DNA from 2 places in the Stenotrophomonas sp. 99219_Sma genome. Region 2 is predicted to be linked to the other one. Evidence: riboswitches for the same ligand, from Rfam matches in the RefSeq annotation. Region 2 holds a riboswitch; the other holds the start of a gene.
The links. Region 2 has a riboswitch for glycine ahead of gcvP (aminomethyl-transferring glycine dehydrogenase). Riboswitches for the same ligand answer to the same signal wherever they lie in the genome.

Region 1 (11,450 bases), 720 kb from region 2:
TCAGTGCGAGGGTGGCAACGGTGGCCAGCAGCATCAGCGGCTGGCGCTGCAGCACCCAGCGCAGCTGGCGGTCGTAGAGGCCGATGACGCGGTCGAAGACATCGGGCGCATGTGCAGTCTTCGCGTGCGGCTTCAGGAACCGCGCGCACAGCATCGGCGTCAGCGTCAGCGAGACCACCAGCGAAATGCCGATGGCTACAGCCAGTGTCACTGCGAACTCATGGAACAGTGCACCCACCAGGCCGGCCATGAACAGCAGCGGGATCAGCACCGCGATCAGCGAAACAGTCAGCGACACCAGGGTGAAGCCGATCTCGGCTGCGCCTTTCAGCGCTGCATCGCGGGGGCTTTCACCTTCCTCCAGATGGCGGGCGATGTTCTCCAGCATCACGATGGCATCGTCCACCACGAAGCCGGTGGCGATGGTCAGCGCCATCAGCGTGAGGTTGTTGAGCGAGTAGCCGGCCAGCAGCATCACCGCAAAGGTGCCGATGAGCGACAGCGGTACCGCGACGCTGGGAATGAGCGTGGCCGGCAGATTGCGCAGGAACACCCAGGTGACCAGCACTACCAGGCCGATGGCCAGTACTGGTTCTTTCTGCACGCCGCGCACCGACGCGCGGATCGATTCGGTACGGTCGCTCAGTACATTCATCTGCACGCCGGCGGGCAGCGTGGCCTGCAGCTGCGGCAGCAGCGTACGCACCTGCTCGACCACGGCGATCACGTTGGCGCCGGGCTGGCGCTGGATGTTCACCAGCACTGCCGGCGTGGTACCGCTCCACGCAGCCAACTGGCGGTTCTCGGCGCCATCGGTAATGGTGGCTACATCGCCCAGCCGCAGCGGCGCGCCGTCGCGCCAGGCCAGTACCAGGGCACGGTACTCATCCACGCTGCGCATCTGATCGTTGGCATCGAGCATCACCGCGCGGATCGGGCCATCGAAACTGCCCTTGGGCAGGTTGACGTTGGCGGCGGCGATGGCGGTGCGGATGTGGTCCATGCCCAGGTTGTTGGCGGCCAGCGCCGCTGGATTGACCTGGATGCGCACCGCCGGGCGCTGGCCACCGGCCAGGCTGACCAGGCCGACGCCGGGCAACTGCGCCAGGCGCTGGGCGATGCGCGTATCCACCAGATCGTGCACCTGCGGCAGCGACAGGCCTTGCGAGGTCACCGCCAAGGTCAGGATGGGGGTGTCGGCCGGGTTGACCTTGCGGTACACCGGCGGCACAGGCAGGTCCCCGGGCAGGAAGCTGCCCGCCGCGTTGATGGCGGCCTGCACGTCCTGCTCGGCCACACCCAGCGACACCTCCAGCCCGAACTGCAGGGTAATGACCGAGGCGCCACCGGAACTGGTCGACGACAGTTGTTTCAGGCCGGGAATCTGCCCGAGTTGGCGCTCCAGCGGTGCGGTGATGGTGCGTGTGGTCAGTTCGGGGCTGGCCCCCGGATACAGCGTGGTGATCTGGATGATCGGGTAATCGACCTGCGGCAGCGCGGCCACCGGCAGCAGGCGATAGGCCAGCACGCCGGACAGCAGCAGCGCCACCATCAGGAGAGTCGTTGCGACCGGGCGCAGGATGAACGGGCGCGAGAGGTTCATGCGCCGGCCTTGGTCGCGGCCTCCTCGGTGATGATCTCCACCGCCGTGCCGTCTTCCAGCCCGTCGATGCCTTCAATCACCACCTTGTCCCCTGCGGCCAGCCCGGAGCGCACGGCCACGCGTCCATCATCGGCTGGACCGAGCACCACGGTGCGGCGTTGTGCCTTGCTGTCCTTGTCGACGATATGCACGTAGTTGCCCTGGCTGCCGAACTGCACGGCGGCATCGGGAATCAGCAGCGCGGGCTGCTCGCCCAGCTGCAGGCGGACGTTGACGAACTGGTTGGGGAACAGCGCCAGATCGTGGTTGTCGAAGTGCGCACGCAGTTTCAACGTGCCGGTGGTGGTATCGATGCGGTTGTCGACGCTGGACAGCGAGCCGCGGGCCAGCTGCCGGCGTTCTTCGCGGTCCCAGGTTTCCACCGCCAGTGCCGGTTGCGCCTGCACGGCATCGAGCAGCGCAGGCAGCTCGGGTTCGGGCACGGTGAACAGCACGCTGATCGGCGCGGTCTGCGCCAGCGTCACCAGGCCTTCGGCATCGCTGGCGCGCACCAGGTTGCCCACGTCCAACCGGCGCAGCCCGACGCGGCCACTGACCGGCGCGGTGATGCGGGTGTACTGCAGCTGCAGGCGCGCTTCATCAACAGACGCCTGATCGCTGAGGCGGCGGCCCTGCAGCTGGCGCACCTTGCTCTGCTGGTCGCTCAGTTCCTGCCCGGACACGTAGTTCTGCTTCTGCAGTTCGCGGTAGCGCTGCAGCTGGCGCTCGGCGTTTTCCAGCTCGGCCAGATTCTGCTGCTGGGTACCCTGCGCCTGTGCCAGCTTCACTTCATACGGGCGCGGGTCGATCTGCGCCAGCAGGTCGCCGGCCTTCACCTGCTGGCCTTCCTGGAAATGCAGCCGCAGCAGTTCGCCATCCACGCGGCTGCGTACCACCACGCTGTGCAGCGGGGTGACCGTACCGACCGCCTTCAGGCGCAGCACCAGCGGCTCGGCGCTGGCGCGTGCCACGCGTACCGGCACCGTCTTGCCCGGCGCATCGTCGCTGCTGCCGGCGCCGTTCCGGGGCCACAGCCACCACGCCAGAACGGCGACGAGGGCGATGGCCAGCACCGCCCACAACAGGCGGGCACGACGGAAGCGGGAATTTTCGGCGACAGACATGGGGCATCCTGCGCCCTGCGCGCGCAGGGACATGCGGGCCCGTCGGCGCGTTCACGGCACCACGGGCAGCGGGGAGGGAGTTGTCTGGCGGGGCCGCGGGCGCGGCGTGGCTGGATGCCGTCGCGGCAGCGACGGGGTGACAATGGTAGCCAATCACCCCGGCCAATGCCGTATGACCATGGTCATGCAACGCATTCGGTAGTGCCGGCCGCTGGCCGGCAACCTGCCGGAATCTGCGGGCGTGTGCCGTGTTGCCGGCCAGCGGCCGACACTACCGACAAACAATCAATGCACTTCGTCGTGATAGACGAACTTCGGCATTTCCCAGCGGTAGTGGATCGCCAGCAGGCGCAGCGCGAAGCCGCCGCCGAGGCAGCACAGGATCGCGGTGGCGTCGGCCACGCCCCAGTGCAGCAGCAACAGGTAGGCCGCGCCGGTCAGCAGCGCGATGATCGCGTACAGCTCCTTCTGGAAGATCAGCGGCACCTCGTTGCAGAGAATGTCGCGCAGCACGCCGCCGAAGGCGCCGGTCAGCATGCCGGCGATCAGCACGATCGGCATGGCATGGCCGGCCTCGCGCGCGATCGAGCAGCCGATCAGGGTGAAGGCGATCAGGCCCAGGCCATCGAGCACCAGGAAGGTGCGGCGGAAGTGGTGCATCCAGCGCGCCACCCAGGTGGCGATCAGCGCCGCGCACACGGTGAAGCCCAGGTACTCGGGATGCTTCACCCAGCCCAGCGGGTAGTGGCCGAGCAGGATGTCGCGCAGCGAACCGCCTCCGAGGGCGGTGACGCAGGCGATCATGACCACGCCGAACAGGTCCATGCGGCGGCGGCCGGCGGACAGCGCGCCGGTCATGGCTTCGGCGGAAATGGCGATCAGGTAGATGATGGACAACAGCATGGGGCAGGCTCCGGGCGCGGTGGGCCGGCCATGCGCCACTATCGCCACTGCCTGCGCAATGACGGGATGACGATGGCCGGTGCCGCTCCCGCTGTCCTTTTGCCTGAGAGTTCAGCGGCATGGGCCGCGTGCCCCTTCGGCGGATCGTGCCGGGCATGCCCGGTGACCTCTCTCCAGCTCGGCGAGTCGAATGCATGGTTGGTGGGATTCCAGCCCACCGGCCTGAGCGATCATGGGAGCCTGCGCCTTCGGCGGGCGCCAGCGCGGCGCCTCTCTCCTGCATTCGGGCGCCAGTATATCCGCTGCAGTGCAGCACGGCATAATCCGGGCATGGCCCCGTCCCTCCGACCCTGGTTCCTGTACCTGCTCGAATGCCGCGATGGCAGCTATTACGCCGGCATCAGCACCGACGTGGATGCGCGTTTCGCTGCCCACCAGGCCGGCAAGGGCGCGCGTTACACCCGGGCGCGGCCGCCGCTGCGCGTGCTGGCCGTACGCGAGTACCCGGACCGGGCTGCCGCCTCGCGGGCCGAGTGGCAACTCAAGCAGCAGCCGCGCGAACGCAAGCTGGCCTGGCTGCAGGAACCGGCCGAGACGCTTCTGTAGATCCACGCCATGCGTGGATGGGCCACTTGGCCCATGCCATGATCACCCCGCGCCCAGAGCTGGAGCCCCGGATGTCCACGATTGCCCTGCTGTTCGCTCTTTCCGCAGCAACGAGCCCCACTGCCGATCCGGCCACCCTCGAGGCCATTGAAGCCACCTGCCACGATTACGTCGACGGCCAGCTGGAAGCCGACCCGCAGCGCGTCGCCCGCTCCCTGCACCCGGACCTGGCCAAGCGCGCGGTCCTCGGCGATACGCCCGACGAACGCCTGGGCCTGCGCCGCATGTCGAAGGAAGAACTGGTGGCGCTGACGAAGCAGGGCGCGTTGAAGACCCCGAAGGATCAATGGGACCGCCGCTGCACGGTGCTGGACGTGACCGGCAACGCCGCCTCGGTGCGACTGGAAACCCCGTGGTTCGTCGACTACTTCCACATGGGGCGCTTCGACCAGCGCTGGGTCATCGTCAACGCACTGTGGTACGCGAAACCAAAGGCGCAGTAGAGCGATGCGTGCCGCCGGCAAAGCATGGATCTGCGTCGTCATGCTGGTCGCCGGCATCGCGCTGCTGCCTGGCCTGCTGTACCTGCTCGGGTTGGCGCTGGTGGAAGGCCGGCCGAACTTGGCCGACCGCACGCCCAGCGGTGTGGCCGCGTGCAGCAGCGAACCGCGGGCGGGATACCAGCCGATGAATCCCTGGAGCTTCACGACGCGGTTCTTCGATCCTGAAGCGTTGAAGAAGGCGACTGATGTCGAGCGCGAAGCGTTCTGGGTTGCACGCCGCCACCTGATGCGGCAGCCAAGGCACGACATGCTGCGCTGGCATCTCAGCAGTACCGCACTGACAATCTGGATCACCCGGCATTGGAGTACCGCGCAGATTGCTGATGCCGCGAGGAAGGAGGATTTCTGCCGCACCTGGTCGAAACGGCGGGTGGCCCGATGAACCGGTAGATCCACGCCATGCGTGGATGGTGTTGACGGGGTCAGAGCCCTTTCCTGCGGAAAGGGATCCGACCGCGCAGCAGCCGGCCAGCGGCCGGCACTACCGTCGGGGTCGCCGGTCTTCCTGATCATCACCGAAGATGATGCGCGCGCTGCGCTGGTAGCTCCAGTACGCCACGGCCCAGTTCAGCAGCACCACGATGCGGTTGCGGAAGCCGATCAGGAAGAACACGTGCGCGGCCAGCCAGAACCACCAGGCCAGCACGCCGGAAAGCTGCAGCCGGCCCAGGTGCACGATCGCGGCCATGCGGCCGATGGTGGCCAGGTTGCCGAAGTCGGCGTACTTGAACGGCCCCGGTGCTGCCTTGCCATGCAGACGCGCGCGGATCACCTCGGCCACGTACTTGCCCATCTGCTTGGCGGCGGGCGCGACGCCGGGCACCGGCTTGCCATTGGCCTGGTTCAGCGCGGCCAGATCGCCGGCCACGAACAGTTCGGGGTGCCCGGGCAGGGTGAGGTCGGGTTGCACCTGCACGCGTCCGGCGCGGTCCAGTGGCACCTCCAGCGTGCGCGCCAGTGGTGAAGCGGCCACACCGGCGGCCCACACCACGGTGCGTGCCGGCACGAATTGATCACCGAGCTTGAATCCCAGGCTGTCGATGTCGCTCACCGGGGTACCGGTCAGTACTTCCACGCCCAGCTTTTCCAGCTGACGGCGCGCCTTCAGCGAAAGCACTTCCGGGAACGAAGACAACACGCGTGGGCCGGCCTCGACCAGCCGCACCTTGGCGCTGGCTGGGTCGATGTGGCGGAACTCGTTGCGCAGCGTATGCCGCGCGATCTCGGCCAGAGTGCCGGCCAGTTCGACGCCGGTAGGTCCACCACCAACCACGGCAAAGCTCAGCCATGCGGCCTTCTTCGCCGGGTCCGGTTCCGCCTCTGCGCGCTCGAACGCCAGCAGCAGCTTGCGGCGCAACGCAATGGCATCGTCCAGCGTCTTCAGACCGGGCGCATCATCGGCCCATTGGTCGTTGCCGAAGTAGGCGTGGGTGGCGCCGGTAGCCAGCAGCAGGCTGTCGTAGTCCAGCGTGCTGCCATCGGCCATGCGGATCTGCCGGGCCTGCTTGTCGATGGTCACCACTTCGCCGAGGCGGACTTCCACATTGCGCTGGTGGCCGAGGATGTGGCGCAGCGGTGCGGCGATATCCGGGGCGGACAGGCCGGCGGTGGCCACCTGGTACAGCAGCGGCTGGAACAGATGGTGGTTGCGGCGGTCGACCAGGGTGATGCGTATGCGCTCGCGGGCCAGGGCACGGGTGGCCCAGAGACCGGCAAAACCGCCGCCGACAACAACCAGGTGGGGAACGCGCTCGCGACTCATCGACTCACTCCAGTGGGGGCATTGGGGGAAGCGCCTGGCATCTTCGCACGATGGCGCCCTGTCACGTCAGCGCCGGCATGGATCGGCGATACTCGGGTTCAGGCAACCGCCCGTGAGGAGCCCATGAGCGAACCGGAAAAGCGCATCGCCCTGTTGATCGACGCCGACAATGCGCCGGCCTCGAAGATCGACGAGGTCCTGGCTGAAGTCGCCCGCTACGGCGTGGCCAATGTGCGCCGCGCCTATGGCAACTGGAAGAGCCCGCGGTTGAAGGGTTGGGAGGCCGTGCTGCACGAATATGCGATCCGCCCGATCCAGCAGTTCGCCTACAGCAAGGGCAAGAATGCCTCGGACATGGCGATGGTGATCGATGCCATGGACCTGCTGTACGCGCGCAATCTCGATGGCTTCGCCATCGTGTCCAGCGATGCCGATTTCACCCCGATGGTGATGCGCCTGCTGACCGACGGTGTGAAGGTCTATGGCTTCGGCGAGAAGAAAACCCCGGAGCCGTTCGTCAACGCGTGCTCGAAGTTCACCTATCTGGAAGCGCTGGGCCAGACCCATGCCAGCGTGCCGGATACCGAACAGGCGTCCAGCGAACAGGCATCGAACGAGCCTGTTGCCAACGACGATGCCCGGCCACGCAAGAGCGGTGCGGAAATGCGCAGCGATACGCGGCTGGTGAAGATGCTGCGCCGTGCGGTGTCCTCGGCCGAGGGCGAGGATGGCTGGTCGCACCTTGGCCCGGTCGGCAGCCAGATCGGCAACCAGGCCTCGTTCGATCCGCGCAACTACGGTTACGGCAAGCTCAGTGACCTGCTGGCAGCGATCGGGCTGTTCGAGCTGAAGAAGGACGGCAAGTCCTCCTACGTGCGCGCGCTGCCGAAGAAAAACCGGTAGTGCCGGCCGCTGGCCGGAAAAGAACCGGTAGTGCCGGCCGCTGGCCGGCAAGCCCCAGATGCCAGATCCCGCATCCGGCACGCACATCTCCACTCCGATCAGGCGTATCGTTGCCGCTCGCATTGCCAGCAAGGAAAAACCCGCATGTTGAAGATCTGGGGCCGCCGCAATTCCAGCAACGTCCGCAAGGTGCTGTGGTGCGCCGAGGAGATCGGCCTGCCGTATGAATCCATCGAGGTTGGTGGCAGCCATGGCGGCACGCAGACGCCGGAGTACCTGGCGATGAATCCCAACAGCCTGGTGCCGGTGATCGAAGACCATGGCCTGCCGCTGTGGGAATCGAATGCCATCGTGCGCTATCTGAGTGCGCGCTACGCGCTGGGCACGCTGTACGCCGAAGACCCGATGGAACGCGCCCAGGCCGAGAAGTGGATGGACTGGAGCACCTCGCGCATGGCGCCGCTGTACACCGACCTGATCTGGGGCATCATGCGCACCGCCCCGGCCGACCGCGACGAAGCGCGCATCAATGCCGCCATCGTGCGTGCCGGTGACTACCTGGCGATGGCCGATGCCACGTTGGCCAGACAGCCGTGGCTGTCGGGCGAGACGTTCGCGATGGGTGACATCCCGCTGGGCTCGCTGATCTATGCCTGGTTCGAACTGCCCATCCAGCGCCCGGAACTGCCGCACCTGGCCGACTGGTACGCCCGCCTGCGCGAACGCCCGGCTTACCAGCGCGGCGTGATGTCGCCGCTGACCTGAGGGGTAGCGCCGGGCCATGCCCGGCGAGCGTGGTATGCGGAGGACCGCCGGGCATGGCCCGGCGCTAGCGTTCGTCTGCCTCAATACAGATCCGTCGGGTCCATACGGACCGACGGTAGAGTCGAGCTTGCTCGACTGTTTCTGGCGCACGGCAGTCGAGCAAGCTCGACTCTACGCAGCATTGGGCAGCGCCCTCAATACAGATCCGTCGGATCCACATCCAGCGACCAGCGCACCTTGCGTGCCTCCGGCAGCGCATACAGCTGCGGCACCAGCTGGGCCAGCACGCCATGCAGCGGTGGCCGCTGAAGCGCGGACAGCAACAGCTGCGTGCGCTGGTAACCGGCACGCCGCGGCATTGGCGCCGGCATCGGCCCGTAGGCCTCGACCACATTCTGTTCCCCCAGCAGTTGCCGCGCCGCCAGCAGGAACGCATTGGCATGCTCGACCTGCTGTGCCTCGGCGCGCATCAGTGCCAGATGCGCGAACGGCGGGAATCCGGCGGCCTGGCGCTGGTTCAACTCGGCCTGCGCGAACGGGTGGTAGCCACCGCTCACCAGGGTTTCCAGCAGCGGATGCCCGGGGTGATGGGTCTGCAGCCAGACCTCGCCGGGATCGCGTGCACGGCCGGCGCGGCCAGCGACCTGGATCAGCTGCTGTGCCAGTTTTTCACTGGCGCGGAAGTCCGCGGAGAACAAACCTTCGTCGATGCCCACCACCACCACCAGTGTCAGCTTCGGCAGGTCGTGGCCCTTGGCCAGGATCTGCGTGCCGACCAGGATGCCGGGTTGGTCGCCCAGCCTCGCCAGCTGCTGTTCCAGTGCGTCGCGTCGTGAGGTGGTGCCGCGGTCGATGCGCACCACCGGAAAATCGGCGAAGGCGGCGGTGAGGTGCTCTTCCAGGCGTTCGGTACCGATGCCCTGTGGCTGCAGCGCCAGGCTGCCGCAGGCCGGGCATGCCAGCGGCGCCGGTTGCCGCGCACCGCAGTGGTGGCATTGCAGGCGACGGCCGCCACCATGCACGGTCATCGGTGCATCGCAGCGGTTGCAGGGCGCGGTCCAGCCGCAGTCATGGCACAGCAGCACCGGTGCGTAGCCACGGCGGTTCTTGAACACCAGCACCTGCTGGCCCCGCTGCAGATGCTCGCCGATGCCGGCCAGTACGTCGGCCGACAGACCGTCATGCAGCGGCCGTTTGCGTACATCGAGGATGCGCACGCGCGGTGGCCGTGCATCGCCGGCACGCTGCTTCAGGCGCAGGTGGGTGTAGCGCCCAGCGTAGGCGTTGTGCAGGGTTTCCAGCGAGGGCGTGGCACTGCCCAGCAGCACCGGGATGCCCAAGGCCTTGGCCCGCACCAGGGCGAAATCGCGCGCGTGGTAGCGGATGCCGTCCTGCTGCTTGTAGCTGCCGTCATGTTCCTCGTCGATGATCAGCAGACCGGCCTGCGGCAGCGGCGTGAACACTGCCGAGCGGGTGCCGACAATGACCCGTGCTTCACCACGTGAGGCGGCTGCCCAGACGCGAGCGCGCTCGTTGTCGTTCAAGCCCGAATGCAGCGCATGCACCGCGATGCCGAGGCGGCCGCGGAAGCGTGCCAGGGTCTGCGGAGTCAGGCCGATTTCCGGCACCAGCACCAGCGCCTGCCTGCCCTGTGCCAGGCAATGGATGATCGCCTGCAGGTAGACCTCGGTCTTGCCGCTGCCGGTCACGCCATCCAGCAGGAAAGGCTGGAAGCCGTCGGCGGCGTTGATCGCAGTCACGGCCGCGGCCTGGTCCGGGTTGAGCGTGGGCCCGGGCAGCGGCTGCGCATGCTGCGGTGCCACCGTCATCGCCACGCGCTCGGCCAGTGCACGCTTGGCCAGACTGCGTGCGGCGGTGCGCCAGTCCTCCATGCGTTCGCCCAGTACGTCTTCATCCACCACGGCCTCGGCCAGCAGTTCGGCCAACTGCCGCGGGCGGCTGCCGGCGCGCAGCTTCCCGCGCTGGGCATGGCCTTCGGGTGTCAGTTGCCAGCCCCAGTGATGGGTGTCGGGCAGGGCCTCGCCGTGGCGCAGCGGGCCGGGCAGGGCGGTGCTGAGTACTTCGCCCAACGGCGCGTGGGTGTAGCGCGCCAGCCACTGCAGGCTCTGCCACAGCTCACCCTGCAGCAGCGGCTGCGGGTCGCACCAGGCCAACGCCTGGCGGAGTCCCTGGCCGTCGTCGGTCTGGCCGTGTCCCACCACCACACCGACCAGCTCACGGTTGCCGAACGGCACCTTCAGGCGGCAGCCGACCGCAACCGTGGGGGCCACGCCCTCCGGCGACAGGTAGTCGAACAGGCGGGGCAGGGGGACGGGCAGGGCGACCTGCAGGGTCGGAATCGGTGAAAGCATCGGGCCAGTGTACCGGGCCATGCGCGCGCGAATGGCGGGGGGGCGGCGGCGGGACGGCGCCCGTTGAATCATAAATGTCACCTAAATATCGGTGTCCATTGGAGATTCAGTCTTATCCACATGTTCTGTGGATAACGCTGTGCGTTACCGGTCGGCGGGCGCGCAGGAGGCCGATGGCGACGGCCTCACGCTCCGGTTGGTCAAAAAATCGCCATACTTTAAAATCCATCAAAATCAATTACTTAAGTGTGAAACAATGCTGAAACAGAGTGAATTCAGCTGGATGCCACAGTTTCCTGCGCAGGCAGCGTGGTGCTGTGCACAACCTGCAGCACGAAGTGCCTGTGGGCGCAAGTCCTACGGGCGCCGATGGCCTGCCGCTATCATGCGGGCAGACCTTTGGAGTGATCGATGACGGCTGTGCCCGCCCCTGTTTCCTCGACCGCGGCCGGTGCGCTGTCGGCGTTCCTGCGAGGTGTTGAACGCCGCGCCCTGGTGGTGGCTGAACTGCAGTGCGGCGATGCTGCCCGGGCCGAACAGACCCTGGTGGCGGTGATGCGCGCGTTTGCGGCGGTCGCCAGTGACCTGCCGATGGCGCAGTGGCCAACCCGCTTCTGGACCCTGCTGGGCCAGCGCCAGGCGCTGCGTGAGCCGGTGGGCGGCCAGTGGGAGCCGCCGCTTGCCGCCTTGGGCCAGATGGGACCGTTGCCGCGCCTGGCGCTGTTGCTGCGGGTGGGCGGCAGCCTGGATGAAGGTATCGCCACGCGCGTGCTCGACCAGGACGAAGCCGGCTACCAGCAGCTGCTGGCC
Region 2 (11,450 bases):
GGTGCCGTGGACCAGCGAGGCGCTGAAGTCGCCGTTCGCTGCGGTGCTGGATATTGCCCGCATCCCGGGCGCGGGTACGGCCATCACCCTGATCGCGGTGATCGCGCTGCTGTCGGCGCTCAATGCCAACCTCTACGGTGCCTCGCGCATGATGTATTCGCTGGCGCAGCGCCGCGAAGCCCCGGCCGTGCTCGGCTGGACCGACCCGCGCCAGGTGCCGGTGATCGCCGTGCTGGCCAGCGTGCTGTTCGGCTTTGCCGCCACGGTGATGGAACTGCTGTTCCCGGACCGGGTACTGCCGGTGCTGCTGAACATCGTCGGTTCCACCTGCCTGCTGGTGTGGACGCTGTCGCTGGTTTCGCAGCTGGTGCTGCGCCGCCGGGCCGACCGCCTCGGCACCCGCCTGCCGTTCCGCATGGCCGGATTCCCGTGGCTGACCGTCTGTGCGCTGGCGATCCTGGCACTGATCTTCGGCCTGCTGCTGAGTGAGTCGCACACCCGCCTGCAGTTCCTGTCGATGGTGGCGTTGACCGCCACGATCGCCACCAGCAGCGCCATCGCACGGCGCATGCGCGAGGCGTGATTGAAGCTGCCGGCCAGCGGCCGGCACTACCACGGGGGCTGCACATCCGCCGTGCCATCCTGATCGTGTGGGCCGTCCGCGGCCCGTCGACCAGGAGTACCGCATGCTGCGCAGCCGCCCCTTCCTGATGTTCACCGGCCAGGCTGAGGCCGCCCTGGCCCTGTACGCCGAAGCCTTTGCCGACTTCCACCTGCTGGCCCTGCAACGGCACCCCGAGGGAGCCGGCGCCGGCGTGCCCGGGCAGGTGCGCCAGGCCATCTTCCTGCTCGGCGGCACCCATTACCTGTGCTTTGACAGCCTGGATGTGCACGATTTCACATTCTCGCCGTCGATCTCGCTGTTCGTGGAGTGCTCCGGCGCCGAGCAGTTCGAACGTGCCGCACGCGTGCTGGGTGAGGGCGGCCATTGGTTGATGCCGGTAGGCGACTATGACTTCAGCAACCGCTACGGCTGGGTGCAGGACCGCTTCGGCGTGTCGTGGCAGTTGAGCCTGGGGCAGATGCCGGATCCGTGATCGGATGTTTGTGGGTGTGGACCTTGGTCCACACGCGCTTATGAAAACGGCCCGCTTGCGCGGGCCGTTCTGTTTACCGATGCAGCGAGGAATCACGCCTCGACTTCATCGTCCTTGTAGGCATCGACCGGGATGCAGGCGCACATCACGTTCTTGTCGCCGTACACGTTGTCGACACGGGCCACCGGCGGCCAGTACTTGCTCTGCTTCAGGCTGGCCAGCGGGAACGCAGCCAGTTCACGCGGGTAGGCGTGGGTCCATTCGCTGGCGGTCACGGCGGTCGCGGTATGCGGCGCGTTCTTCAGCGGGTTGTCCTCGCGGTCCAGGCGGCCGTCTTCGATCGCGGTGATCTCCTCGCGGATCTGGATCATCGCGTCGATGAAGCGATCCAGCTCGTGCAGCGACTCGCTCTCGGTCGGCTCGACCATCAGCGTGCCGGCCACCGGGAAGCTCAGGGTCGGGGCGTGGAAGCCGAAGTCGATCAGGCGCTTGGCCACGTCCTCGGCGCCGATGCCGCTGGTCTTCTCCAGCGGGCGTACGTCCAGGATGCACTCGTGTGCCACCAGGCCGTTGCGGCCGGTGTAGAGGGTCTTGAAGTGCGGGGCCAGGCGCTTGGCGATGTAGTTGGCGTTGAGCTGCGCGACCTGGGTGGCCTTGCGCAGGCCGTCGCGGCCCATCATCGCGATGTACATCCAGCTGATCGGCAGGATCGAGGCGCTGCCGAAGCTGGCGGCGCTGACCATGCCGACCGGGCCGTTGTCACCCAGCTTGCCTGGCAGGAACGGCGCCAGGTGCTCCTTGACCGCGCACGGGCCGACGCCCGGGCCGCCACCACCGTGCGGGATGCAGAAGGTCTTGTGCAGGTTCAGGTGCGAAACATCCGAACCCCACTTGCCCGGCTTGGCCACGCCGACCAGGGCGTTCATGTTGGCACCGTCGGTGTACACCTGGCCGCCGTGCTTGTGGATGATCTCGCAGATCTCCACCACCTCTTCCTCGAACACGCCGTGCGTGGACGGGTAGGTCATCATGATCGCGGCCAGGCGGTCGCTGTACTTCTCGGCGTTGAGGCGGATGTCCTCGACGTCGACGTTGCCGTTGGCATCGGTTTTGGTCACCACCACCTTCATGCCGCACATCTGTGCCGAGGCCGGGTTGGTGCCGTGCGCCGAGTCCGGAATCAGGCAGATATCGCGATGTTCCTCACCGCGCGAGCGGTGGTAGGCGCGGATCGCCAGCAGGCCGGCGTACTCGCCCTGCGCGCCGGAGTTCGGCTGCAGGCTGACCGCGTCGTAACCGGTGCATTCCACCAGCATCGCTTCCAGCGTGTCGATCAGTTCCTTGTAGCCCAGCGCCTGGTCGGCCGGCACCAGCGGGTGGATCTGCGAGAACTCCGGCCAGGTCACCGGAATCATCTCGGCGGTGGCGTTGAGCTTCATGGTGCACGAGCCCAGCGGGATCATCGTGCGGTCCATTGCCAGGTCCTTGTCGGCCAGCGAACGCAGGTAGCGCAGCAGCTCGTGCTCGCTATGGTGGGTGTTGAACACCGGGTGGGTCAGGAACGCGGACTGGCGCAGCAGGCCGGCCGGCAGCGCATCGGCAGTGCTGGCATCCAGTGCGTCGACGTCCAGCGAGGCACCGAACACGGCAGCCACGGCGACGATGTCGGCGCGGGTAGTGGTTTCGTCCAGGCTGATGCCGACCGAGTCGCTGTCGATCGCGCGCAGGTTGTAGCCGGCGGCGCGGGCCTTGGCGTGGATCTCATCGGCGTGCACGCCGGTGACATGCAGGGTGTCGAAGAAGTCGCCACCGACCTGCACGCCTGCATTGCGCAGCGCTGCGGCCAGGATCGAGGCCAGGCGATGGGTGCGGCGGGCAATGCGGGTCAGGCCTTCCGGGCCGTGGTAGACGGCGTACATCGACGCCATCACCGCCAGCAGCACCTGTGCAGTACAGATGTTGGAGGTGGCCTTCTCGCGGCGGATGTGCTGCTCGCGGGTCTGCAGGGTCAGGCGGTAGGCCGGGTTGCCCTGCGCGTCGATCGAGACGCCGATCAGGCGGCCCGGCATCGAGCGCTTGTAGGCGTCACGGCACGCCATGAAGGCGGCGTGCGGGCCACCGAAGCCGAACGGCACGCCGAAACGCTGGCTGTTGCCGACCACGATGTCCGCGCCCCATTCGCCCGGGGCGGCCAGCAGGGTCAGGGCCAGCAGGTCGGTGGCCACGGCCACCAGGCCGCCGCGTGCGTGCACGGCATCGACCAGCGCCTTGTAGTCGCCGACCTGGCCGAAGGTATCCGGATACTGCAGCAGCAGGCCGAAGGCTTCCGCTTCCAGCGCTTCGGCCGGGGTGCCCACGCGCAGCACGATGCCCATGGGCTCGGCGCGGGTGCGCAGCAGTTCCAGCGTCTGCGGGTGCACGGCGTCGTGCACGAAGAAGGTGTCCGACTTCGACTTGGCCGAACGCTTGGCCAGGGTCATCGCTTCGGCGGCGGCAGTGGCTTCGTCCAGCAGCGAGGCGTTGGCGATTTCCATGCCGGTGAGGTCGGCGCACAGGGTCTGGAAGTTGATCAGCGCTTCCATGCGGCCCTGCGAGATTTCCGCTTGGTACGGGGTGTAGGCGGTGTACCAGGCCGGGTTTTCCAGGATGTTGCGCAGGATCACGTTCGGCGTGTGGGTACCGTAGTAGCCCTGGCCGATGAAGCTGCGCAGCACGGTGTTCTTGTCGGCGATCGCACGGATCTTCGCCAGTGCCTGCACTTCGGTCATCGACTCCGGCAGCGCCAGCGGCGCCGGCGACTTGATCTTGGCCGGTACGATGGCATCGGTCATGCCATCCAGCGACGCGTGGCCGACGACATCGAGCATCTGCGCGATCTCGGCGTCGTTGGGGCCGATGTGGCGCTCGACGAACGCATTGTGGTGCTCGAGCTCACGCAGGGAAGGGGTGTTCTGGGACATGGCGAAGGATCCGTCAGGAAAGGGCACACGCACGGGCACAAGCCGCCGGTCGGCGGTCTGCGGGGCGCCCCTCTGTCCTTTTGCCTGAGAGTTTAAAAGCGCGGCGGACCGCAGCTTCGTGCCCCTTCGGCGCCGGATCGAACCGGTCTCTCCAGAGTTCTGTTACGGGTGGTATCGGGCCTGAGCGATTACGGGCGTTGCGCCTTCGGCAGCGGTGTTCCGCTTCTCCCACCGTGTTGCCCGCTGATTATAGCCCGTTGCGGGCCCGCCGGCCGCCTCCAGACATGGCCGCCGCGCCTGAATGGCCGATGGCCATGTCGTGCGTTTTGTGCACCGCTGCATGGCATCGGGCGCAATCCCCACCTATGATGGGCGGATACCCGAATTCATCTGGCGCCGTCCCTGCAGAAGGGGACCGGCGCCCGCCGTGCGTGCCGCGCATGGCCCTGCCGGACGCCTTCCCCATGACCGCCGCTGTTGCTCCCTCCACCCGCCGCATGGCCCTGCTGCTCGCCGGTCTGGCCATGTTCGGTCCGTTCTCGATCGACACCATCTTCCCGGCGTTCCCGCAGCTGGCCCAGCGCTTGGCGGTGGACGAAGTGGCGGTGCAGCAGACCATCAGCGTGTACCTGCTGTTCTACGGCCTGATGAGCCTGGCGCACGGCCCGCTGTCCGATGCCTGGGGCCGCAAGTGGGTGATCCTCGGTGGCCTGGTGGTGTTCGTCGGCGCTTCGGTTGGCTGCGCGCTGTCCACCGACCTGACCACGCTGCTGGCGTTCCGTGCGCTGCAGGGCCTGTCGGCGGGTGTCGGCATGATCGTCGGCCGCGCGGTGATCCGCGACCTGTACCACGGCCACGACGCGCAGCGGCTGATGAGCCAGGTGTCGATGCTGTTCGGTATCGCCCCGGCCATCGCGCCGATCATCGGTGGCTGGATCCTGCTCAGTGGCGCCGGCTGGCCGCTGATCTTCTGGTTCCTGGTGGTGTTCGGGCTGGTCCTGCTGGCGGCCACTGCGCGCTACCTGCCGGAGACCCATCCGGTCGAAGCACGCGTGCCGTTGTCGCCGCGCACGTTGATGCGTGACTACGTACGCATCGGCTTCAATCCGCGCTTCCTGCGCCTGGCGCTGGCCGGCAGCATCGGTTTCGGTGGCATCTTCCTGTACATCTCCTCGGCGCCGGTGTTCGTGATGCAGCACCTGCACCTGGGCGAGGGCGGCTTTGCGTGGCTGTTCATTCCCACCATCGGTGGCATGACCACCGGCTCGTTCCTGTCCGGGCGCATGGCTGGGCACACTACGCCCACCCGCCAGGTGTCCATTGGGTTCGGCCTGTGCGCGTTGTCGGTGCTGCTGAACGTCGGCTACGTGGCGCTGTCGCCGCAGTTCGTGCTGCCGTGGGCAGTGCTGCCGATCTTCCTGGGCGGCATGGGCATGGCGCTGATCTTCCCGATCCTGGCGCTGGCGGTGCTGGACATGTACCCGCACCAGCGCGGCCTGGCCTCGTCGCTGCAGGCCTTCGTGCAGCTGATGATCAGCACCGTGGTGGCCGGCGTGGTATCGCCGCTGCTCAGCGCCAGCCCGCTGCACCTGGCCCTGGGCCAGGCCGCGTTCTTCGGCGCCGGCTTCGTGTTCTGGTACTGGGAACACCAGCGCGAGCGCGCGGCGCAGGCAGCCTGCACGGGCCATTGAGCAGCGCGCAGGGGTAGGGCGGACGGGGATGCCGGCACATCCTTGCAGCCGCGGACAACCGGACTAGGCTGGGCATTCCAGCCAGCCGGTGCGTGGATGCACGACAGCCAGCCAATCCGATGTCGTTGCATGAGGTTCCCCCATGGCTGCGCAGCAGACCTACCGCCTGTTCGAGGTGGCGCTGAAGGAGCGCCGCGTTCTTTCCCCTTCCCTGGACCGCATGGTGTTCACCGGTGCCGACGTGGCGCGGATGAAAACCGAAGGCCCGGATCAGCGCATCAAGGTGTTCTTCCCCTTGCCCGGCCAGGAGGTGCCGCAGGTCCCCAGCGGTGACGACTGGTACCCACGCTATCGGGCCCTGCCGGACGATCAGCGCCCGCCGATGCGCACCTACACCATCCGCCAGTTGCGTGCGGAGCAGGGCGAGGTCGACGTCGATTTCGTCATCCACGGGGTGACCGGACCCGCTTCGCGCTGGGCCATGCATGCACGGCCGGGCGATCGCGTGGTGCTGCTGGCCCCGGACGCCGACTGCGCCGAGAGCAGCGAAGGCTGGGAGTGGAAGCCACCGGTCGGTGTCGGCCAGGTGCTGCTGGTGGCCGATGAAACCGCGTTGCCTGCGGTAGCCGGCATCCTCGAGGAACTGGCTGCCATGGTGGATCCGCCGCGCGCGCTGGCCCTGCTGGAAGTGGCGCAGGCCGGTGATGCGGTTCCCCTGAAGGCGCCGGCCACGGCCGAGCTGGTGTGGTTGCCGCGTGGGCAGGCCGCCTATGGCCAGCCGCTGCTGCAGGCGGTCCAGGAACGGCTGTCAGCGACCTCGAGCGTGCCTGCTGGCGATGCGCTGGAGGAGATCGACGTCGATACGCAGATCCTCTGGGAGCAGGCCGACACCTGCGTGGCCGGGCCGCTGTACGCCTGGGTGGCGGGCGAGGCGGGGGCGGTGATGGCGATCCGCCGCCACCTGGTGCGCGATTGCGGGCTGGACCGCCGCGCGATCACCTTCATGGGCTACTGGCGGCACGGCAAGGTGCTGGACTGACCATGCTGGATCGAGCACGCGTGAAGCAGCGCTGCGGGCGGGGTGCGCTATCCTTGCGCCCCCCTTCGCAGCGGTACCGCACCATGTCCACCAGCTCCAAGACCCGCCGCGACCAGCGCCGTCGCCAGGAAAAGCAGGCCGCCAACAAGGCCGCCGCGCAGGCATCGCCGGTGGAACCGCATGCCGAGCTGCGCGATGCGCAGCGCACCCTGCTGGCCGGTGTCGTGCGCCGTGACGGCGAATGGGTGCTGGGCATGGACGGCCGCATCGCTGGCCACAGCGAGAGCGCTGCGCAGGTGCTGGCGCTGATCATGCAGGCCGGTGAACTGCACGAGCGCAACGGCACGCCGGTGCGCCTGATGTACTCCGATGCGCTGCGCGATGCCGCACAGGCCGAAGCGAAGGAGAAGGGCCAGACCTTCGAGGAATTCAAGGCCGAGCTGGCTGCAGCGATGGCGGCGAAGAAGAACAGCTGACAGGCATTTCGGTAGAGCCGGCCGCTGGCCGGCTGCCAGACAGATGTCCACCGTGCAGTTGCCGGCCAGCGGCCGGCACTACCGGAAAGGGGCGGATCCTCGCGGACCCGCCCCTTTTCTCATTTCGCCGCCGGGGCCGCGTTGGCCTGCCAGCCGCACATCTGGCCTTCGTTTGATTGCTGTTTCGGTAGAGCCGGCCGCTGGCCGGCTGCCCGTTGGGTCTTCATCGCGTAGTCGCCGGTCAGCGGCCGGCACTACCGGAAAGGGGCGGATCCTTGCGGACCCGCCCCTTTTCTCATTTCGCCGCCGGGGCCGCGTTGGCCTGCCAGCCGCACATCTGGCCTTCGTTCTGCTGCTTCAGCCATTCGTTGACCGGGCTGAAGTACTCGATCATCGGGCCGGCATCGAGCTTGTCGGTGCCGGTCAGTTCCTTCAGTGTGGCCTGCCACGGCTGGCTGGCACCCTTGCTCAGCATCGCCCAGTACTTCTGGCCGGCTTCCTTGTTGCCGTAGAAGGTGCACTCATGCAGCGGGCCCTTGTAGCCGGACGCGTCGCACAGGCCCTTGTAGAACTGGAACTGCAGGATGCGCGCCAGGAAGTAGCGGGTGTACGGGGTGTTGCCCGGCACGTGGTACTTCGCGCCCGGATCGAAGAACTCTTCGCCACGGGTGCTGGCCGGCGCCACGCCCTGGTACTTGGCCTTCAGGTCCCACCACGCCTTGTTGTAGTTGTCGGCGGTGATCGAGCCATCGAACACGCCCCAGCGCCAGCGGTCGATCATCAGCCCGAACGGCAGGAACGACACGCCCGACAGCGCCATGCGCATCTGGTTGTTGATGACCGCTTCGCGGCTCTCGGTCGGCGCATCAACCAGGCCGATCGAGCTGAGGTACTTGGGCGTCATCGCCAGCACGATGGTGTCGCCGATCGCTTCATGGAAACCATCGTTGGCACCGCCCTGGAACAGCGGCGGCAACGGGTTGTAGGCCAGGTCGTAATAGATGTGGCCCAGCTCGTGGTAGATGGTGGTGAAGTTCTCTTCGTTCGGCTTGATGCACATCTTGGTGCGCACGTCGCCTTCCATGTTCATGTCCCAGGCGCTGGCGTGGCAGACCACGTCGCGATCGTCGGGCTTGATGAACTGGGTCTTTTCCCAATACGACTGCGGCAGCGACGGCATGCCCAGCGACACGTAGAAGTCCTGTGCGCGCTCGGTCATCTGCCTGGCGGTACGCAGTTCGGCCTCGCGCTGTGCCTTGTACTGCGCCGCTACGTTGGCATCCTTGCCGGCCTTGGCCAGCGCCGCGCTCAGATTGGTCTGGTACTGCTTTTCAAGCGCAGCGGTGATGTCCAGGCTGCCGGCACCCGGGTACGGTTCCAGCTGGTCCCACAGGTTCGACCAGTCCTGCTGCCACATGTTGCCCAGCAGGTGCGCGGCGATCAGGCCGTTGCCTACTTCGGCCTTGTCCTTGCCGTAGGTCTTGTCCAGCTTGCCGCGTGCGTAGCAGTGCAGCTGCTCGTACATCGGCTTGACCTGTTCCCACAGGCGATCGGTTTCCGGGCCGATCTGTTCCGGCGGCATGTCATAGCCGCTGCGCCACATCTGGCCGGCATCGGTGAAGCCCATGCCCTTGGCGCCTTCGTTCACCAGGCCGACGAACTTCTGGTAGTCGCCGCGCATGCTCTTGGTGGTGCTGTGCCAGCCCTGCCAGGCATCGAGCTGCTTGTCGTAGTCGCGGCTGCGCGCGAGCACCTGCTCCAGCTCGCCCAGCTGGCGGCAGGAGTTGGGATCGTTGGCATCGGTGCAGTACTTGCCGGCACCGTAGCTGCCTTCCATGCGGGTGGCGATCTGGGTCAGCTCGGCCAGCTTGGCCGGGTCACGCGGTGCCGGCATCGAGGACATCAGCTTCAGCAGGTGGATCGCGCGCTTGCTGTCCTCGCTCATCGGCTTGCCGTCGAACGTGGAGGCCTGTTCGATCCAGCTGTTGAGCTGGGTCAGCGAGCGCTCGTTGGCCTTGGCCGCGATGCGTTCCGAATCACTGTTGATGTAGGTGGAGGACAGCCACTGCGCCGAGGTCATCTCCGGGTAGGCGGCCTTGAATTCGGCATTGATGCGGGCCACGAACTGGTCGGCGGTTTCGCCGGCCGGGGCGCTGCTGCTGGCGGTATCGGTGCCTGGGGCAGCTTCCTTCTTGCAGGCGGCCAGGGCCAGCGTGGCGGCGGCGATTGCCGAGGCCAGCAGGAGATGACGGTGTTTCACGGGCGGTCCTTGGGTGGTGAACGACGGCCGAAGGCTAGTGGGCAGTCGCCGCCACCGCAAGTGGCGGAAGTCGGTTGGGTTCGGCAGGGCTGCGCCCTGCACCTGCCGAAGCCTTCAAGCAACGTCAACGTCAGAAGCGGGTATTCCGTGGTTTGGCGGGGCGGTGTCGGAGTGCGGGGACGCCGCAAGTACGTCCCTGTAGGCTTGGCAGCCGCATCCATGCGGCTGACACCCCGCACTCCGACACCGCCCCACCTCCGACAGATTCCGTGTGCTGTGGGTAGGTGTCGACCTTGGTCGACACATCTGTCAGATATCGAAAGGAATCTGGGGTCAGATCCGGTTTCCTCCGGAAAACGGATCTGACCCCAAGGCCGTTCCATCAGATCGCGGAAAACTGTCGAAGGCGGGGTGGATCCGGTTGCGGGGGCGTGAGCGCCATGGATGGCGCGACCGAGCCTTATCTGATCGGAATCTGGCAGCGTAGGCGTCGAGAGCCGGCGTGGGCCGCCGTGCGAGCCTAGATCTCGACGATCCGTAACCAGGATCGCGACGATCGCCATGTAGCTTGGCGCCCACGCCGGAATCTCCCTTGATCCGCCCGAACAGTTGCTGGAGCGACCACTCGAAGCGATAAGACTGGGCAAGCGGGGGAGCTCTCGACCCTTCCAGACTATACGGAGTCAGGTGATGAACGGGATCGGGATTGATGTCAGCAAGCGTCAGCTGGATATCGGTACGACGGACGGAGAAACCCTGCAGGTCAGCAACAACCGCTCCGGGTTTTCTGAGCTGGATGTTTGGCTGAAGAAGCGTCCGACCCGCCAGATCGTGCTTGAAGCCACGGGTGGCTATGAGCAGCCGGTGCTGGATTTCCTGCACAAGGCCGGTCATCCGGTGGCCCGTGCCAATGCCTTGCGCGCCCGGAAACTGGCTCAGGGGTTGGGTCAGATTGCCAAAACCGACCGTTTGGATGCCTACGCGTTGGCGCAGATGGCCGCCCTGGTGAAGCTGCCTCCCTATCAGCCGCTGCAGTCTTGGCAGCAGAAGATGCGGGAGTTCGTTCGGGCACGTCGGCAGGCGATGGACGCCCTGACCATCGCGCTGCAGCAGCAGGAAATGGTGCTTGATCGTGAACTGCGCCGACTACTGCAGGGCAACATCACCCGCCTACAAACGTTGGTTGAGCGTCTGGGCAAGCAGATCGTCGAGCAGGTTGGTCAGCAGCCTCAACTGAAGATGCTGAAGTCGATGAAGGGCGTAGGGCCTGTGCTGCAGGCAGTTCTAGCCAGCTATCTGCCAGAGCTTGGCAGGATCACTGGCAAGCGCATCGCCAGCCTGGTCGGGGTAGCCCCGATGTCCCACGACAGCGGCACGATGAGAGGAAAACGAAGCATCCACGGTGGAAGAGCCGAAATCCGGCAAGTGCTCTACATGGCGGCAATGTCGGCCATGCGGCATGAACCTCGGCTGCGCGATTTTTACCAGTCGCTACGAGCCCGCGGCAAGGAAGGCAAGGTGGCCATCGTGGCAGTGATGCGGAAGATGCTGGTCATCCTCAACGCCCGTGTGCGCGACGCTGAAAGCGGGCTAGTCCCCGCCTGAGGCGAGCCAGGGCGAAAGACCAAAGGCTGCCGGCCAGCGGCCGGCACTACCGTGCCCGTTTACCTGGAGGGCCTGAGACTCTCCAGCAACACAGTTGCTACAGGGATGTATTTACGGCGTCCCCCGCAACCGGACCCACCCCGCCAACCCACGGATAGCCAGCTTCTGCTGTTGCTGTTGCTGTTGCTGTTGCTGTTGCTGTCGAGGCTGCCGGCCAGCGGCCGGCACTACCGCGGGTGCAGGGCTGCAAGCCCTGCCGAACAACCCTCAACCCTCGCAGTTGGCGAACACGTCGCGATCGCGCTCGTACAGCGAGGTCTTC

Region 1: another riboswitch for glycine. It lies ahead of ACZK13_RS18790 (trimeric intracellular cation channel family protein); the one in region 2 lies ahead of gcvP (aminomethyl-transferring glycine dehydrogenase).

Annotation. Positions count from the first base shown of each region.
Region 1 is NZ_CM151117.1:4,115,269-4,126,718, reverse strand. It holds gene ACZK13_RS18800 (multidrug efflux RND transporter permease subunit) at 1-1,603, opposite strand, end outside; gene ACZK13_RS18795 (MdtA/MuxA family multidrug efflux RND transporter periplasmic adaptor subunit) at 1,600-2,766, opposite strand; gene ACZK13_RS18790 (trimeric intracellular cation channel family protein) at 3,052-3,669, opposite strand; glycine riboswitch at 3,751-3,856, opposite strand; glycine riboswitch at 3,870-3,959, opposite strand; gene ACZK13_RS18785 (GIY-YIG nuclease family protein) at 4,000-4,275, shown strand; gene ACZK13_RS18780 (nuclear transport factor 2 family protein) at 4,347-4,778, shown strand; gene ACZK13_RS18775 (hypothetical protein) at 4,783-5,220, shown strand; gene ACZK13_RS18770 (NAD(P)/FAD-dependent oxidoreductase) at 5,320-6,600, opposite strand; gene ACZK13_RS18765 (NYN domain-containing protein) at 6,724-7,503, shown strand; gene ACZK13_RS18760 (glutathione S-transferase family protein) at 7,648-8,268, shown strand; gene ACZK13_RS18755 (primosomal protein N') at 8,463-10,640, opposite strand; gene ACZK13_RS18750 (hypothetical protein) at 11,052-11,450, shown strand, end outside.
Region 2 is NZ_CM151117.1:3,399,589-3,411,038, reverse strand. It holds gene ACZK13_RS15695 (amino acid permease) at 1-583, shown strand, start outside; gene ACZK13_RS15690 (VOC family protein) at 687-1,097, shown strand; gene gcvP (aminomethyl-transferring glycine dehydrogenase) at 1,190-4,057, opposite strand; glycine riboswitch at 4,120-4,222, opposite strand; gene ACZK13_RS15680 (multidrug effflux MFS transporter) at 4,522-5,748, shown strand; gene ACZK13_RS15675 (siderophore-interacting protein) at 5,891-6,787, shown strand; gene ACZK13_RS15670 (hypothetical protein) at 6,871-7,263, shown strand; gene ACZK13_RS15665 (M2 family metallopeptidase) at 7,559-9,523, opposite strand; gene ACZK13_RS15660 (IS110 family RNA-guided transposase) at 10,214-11,128, shown strand; gene ACZK13_RS15655 (phosphoethanolamine transferase) at 11,396-11,450, opposite strand, start outside.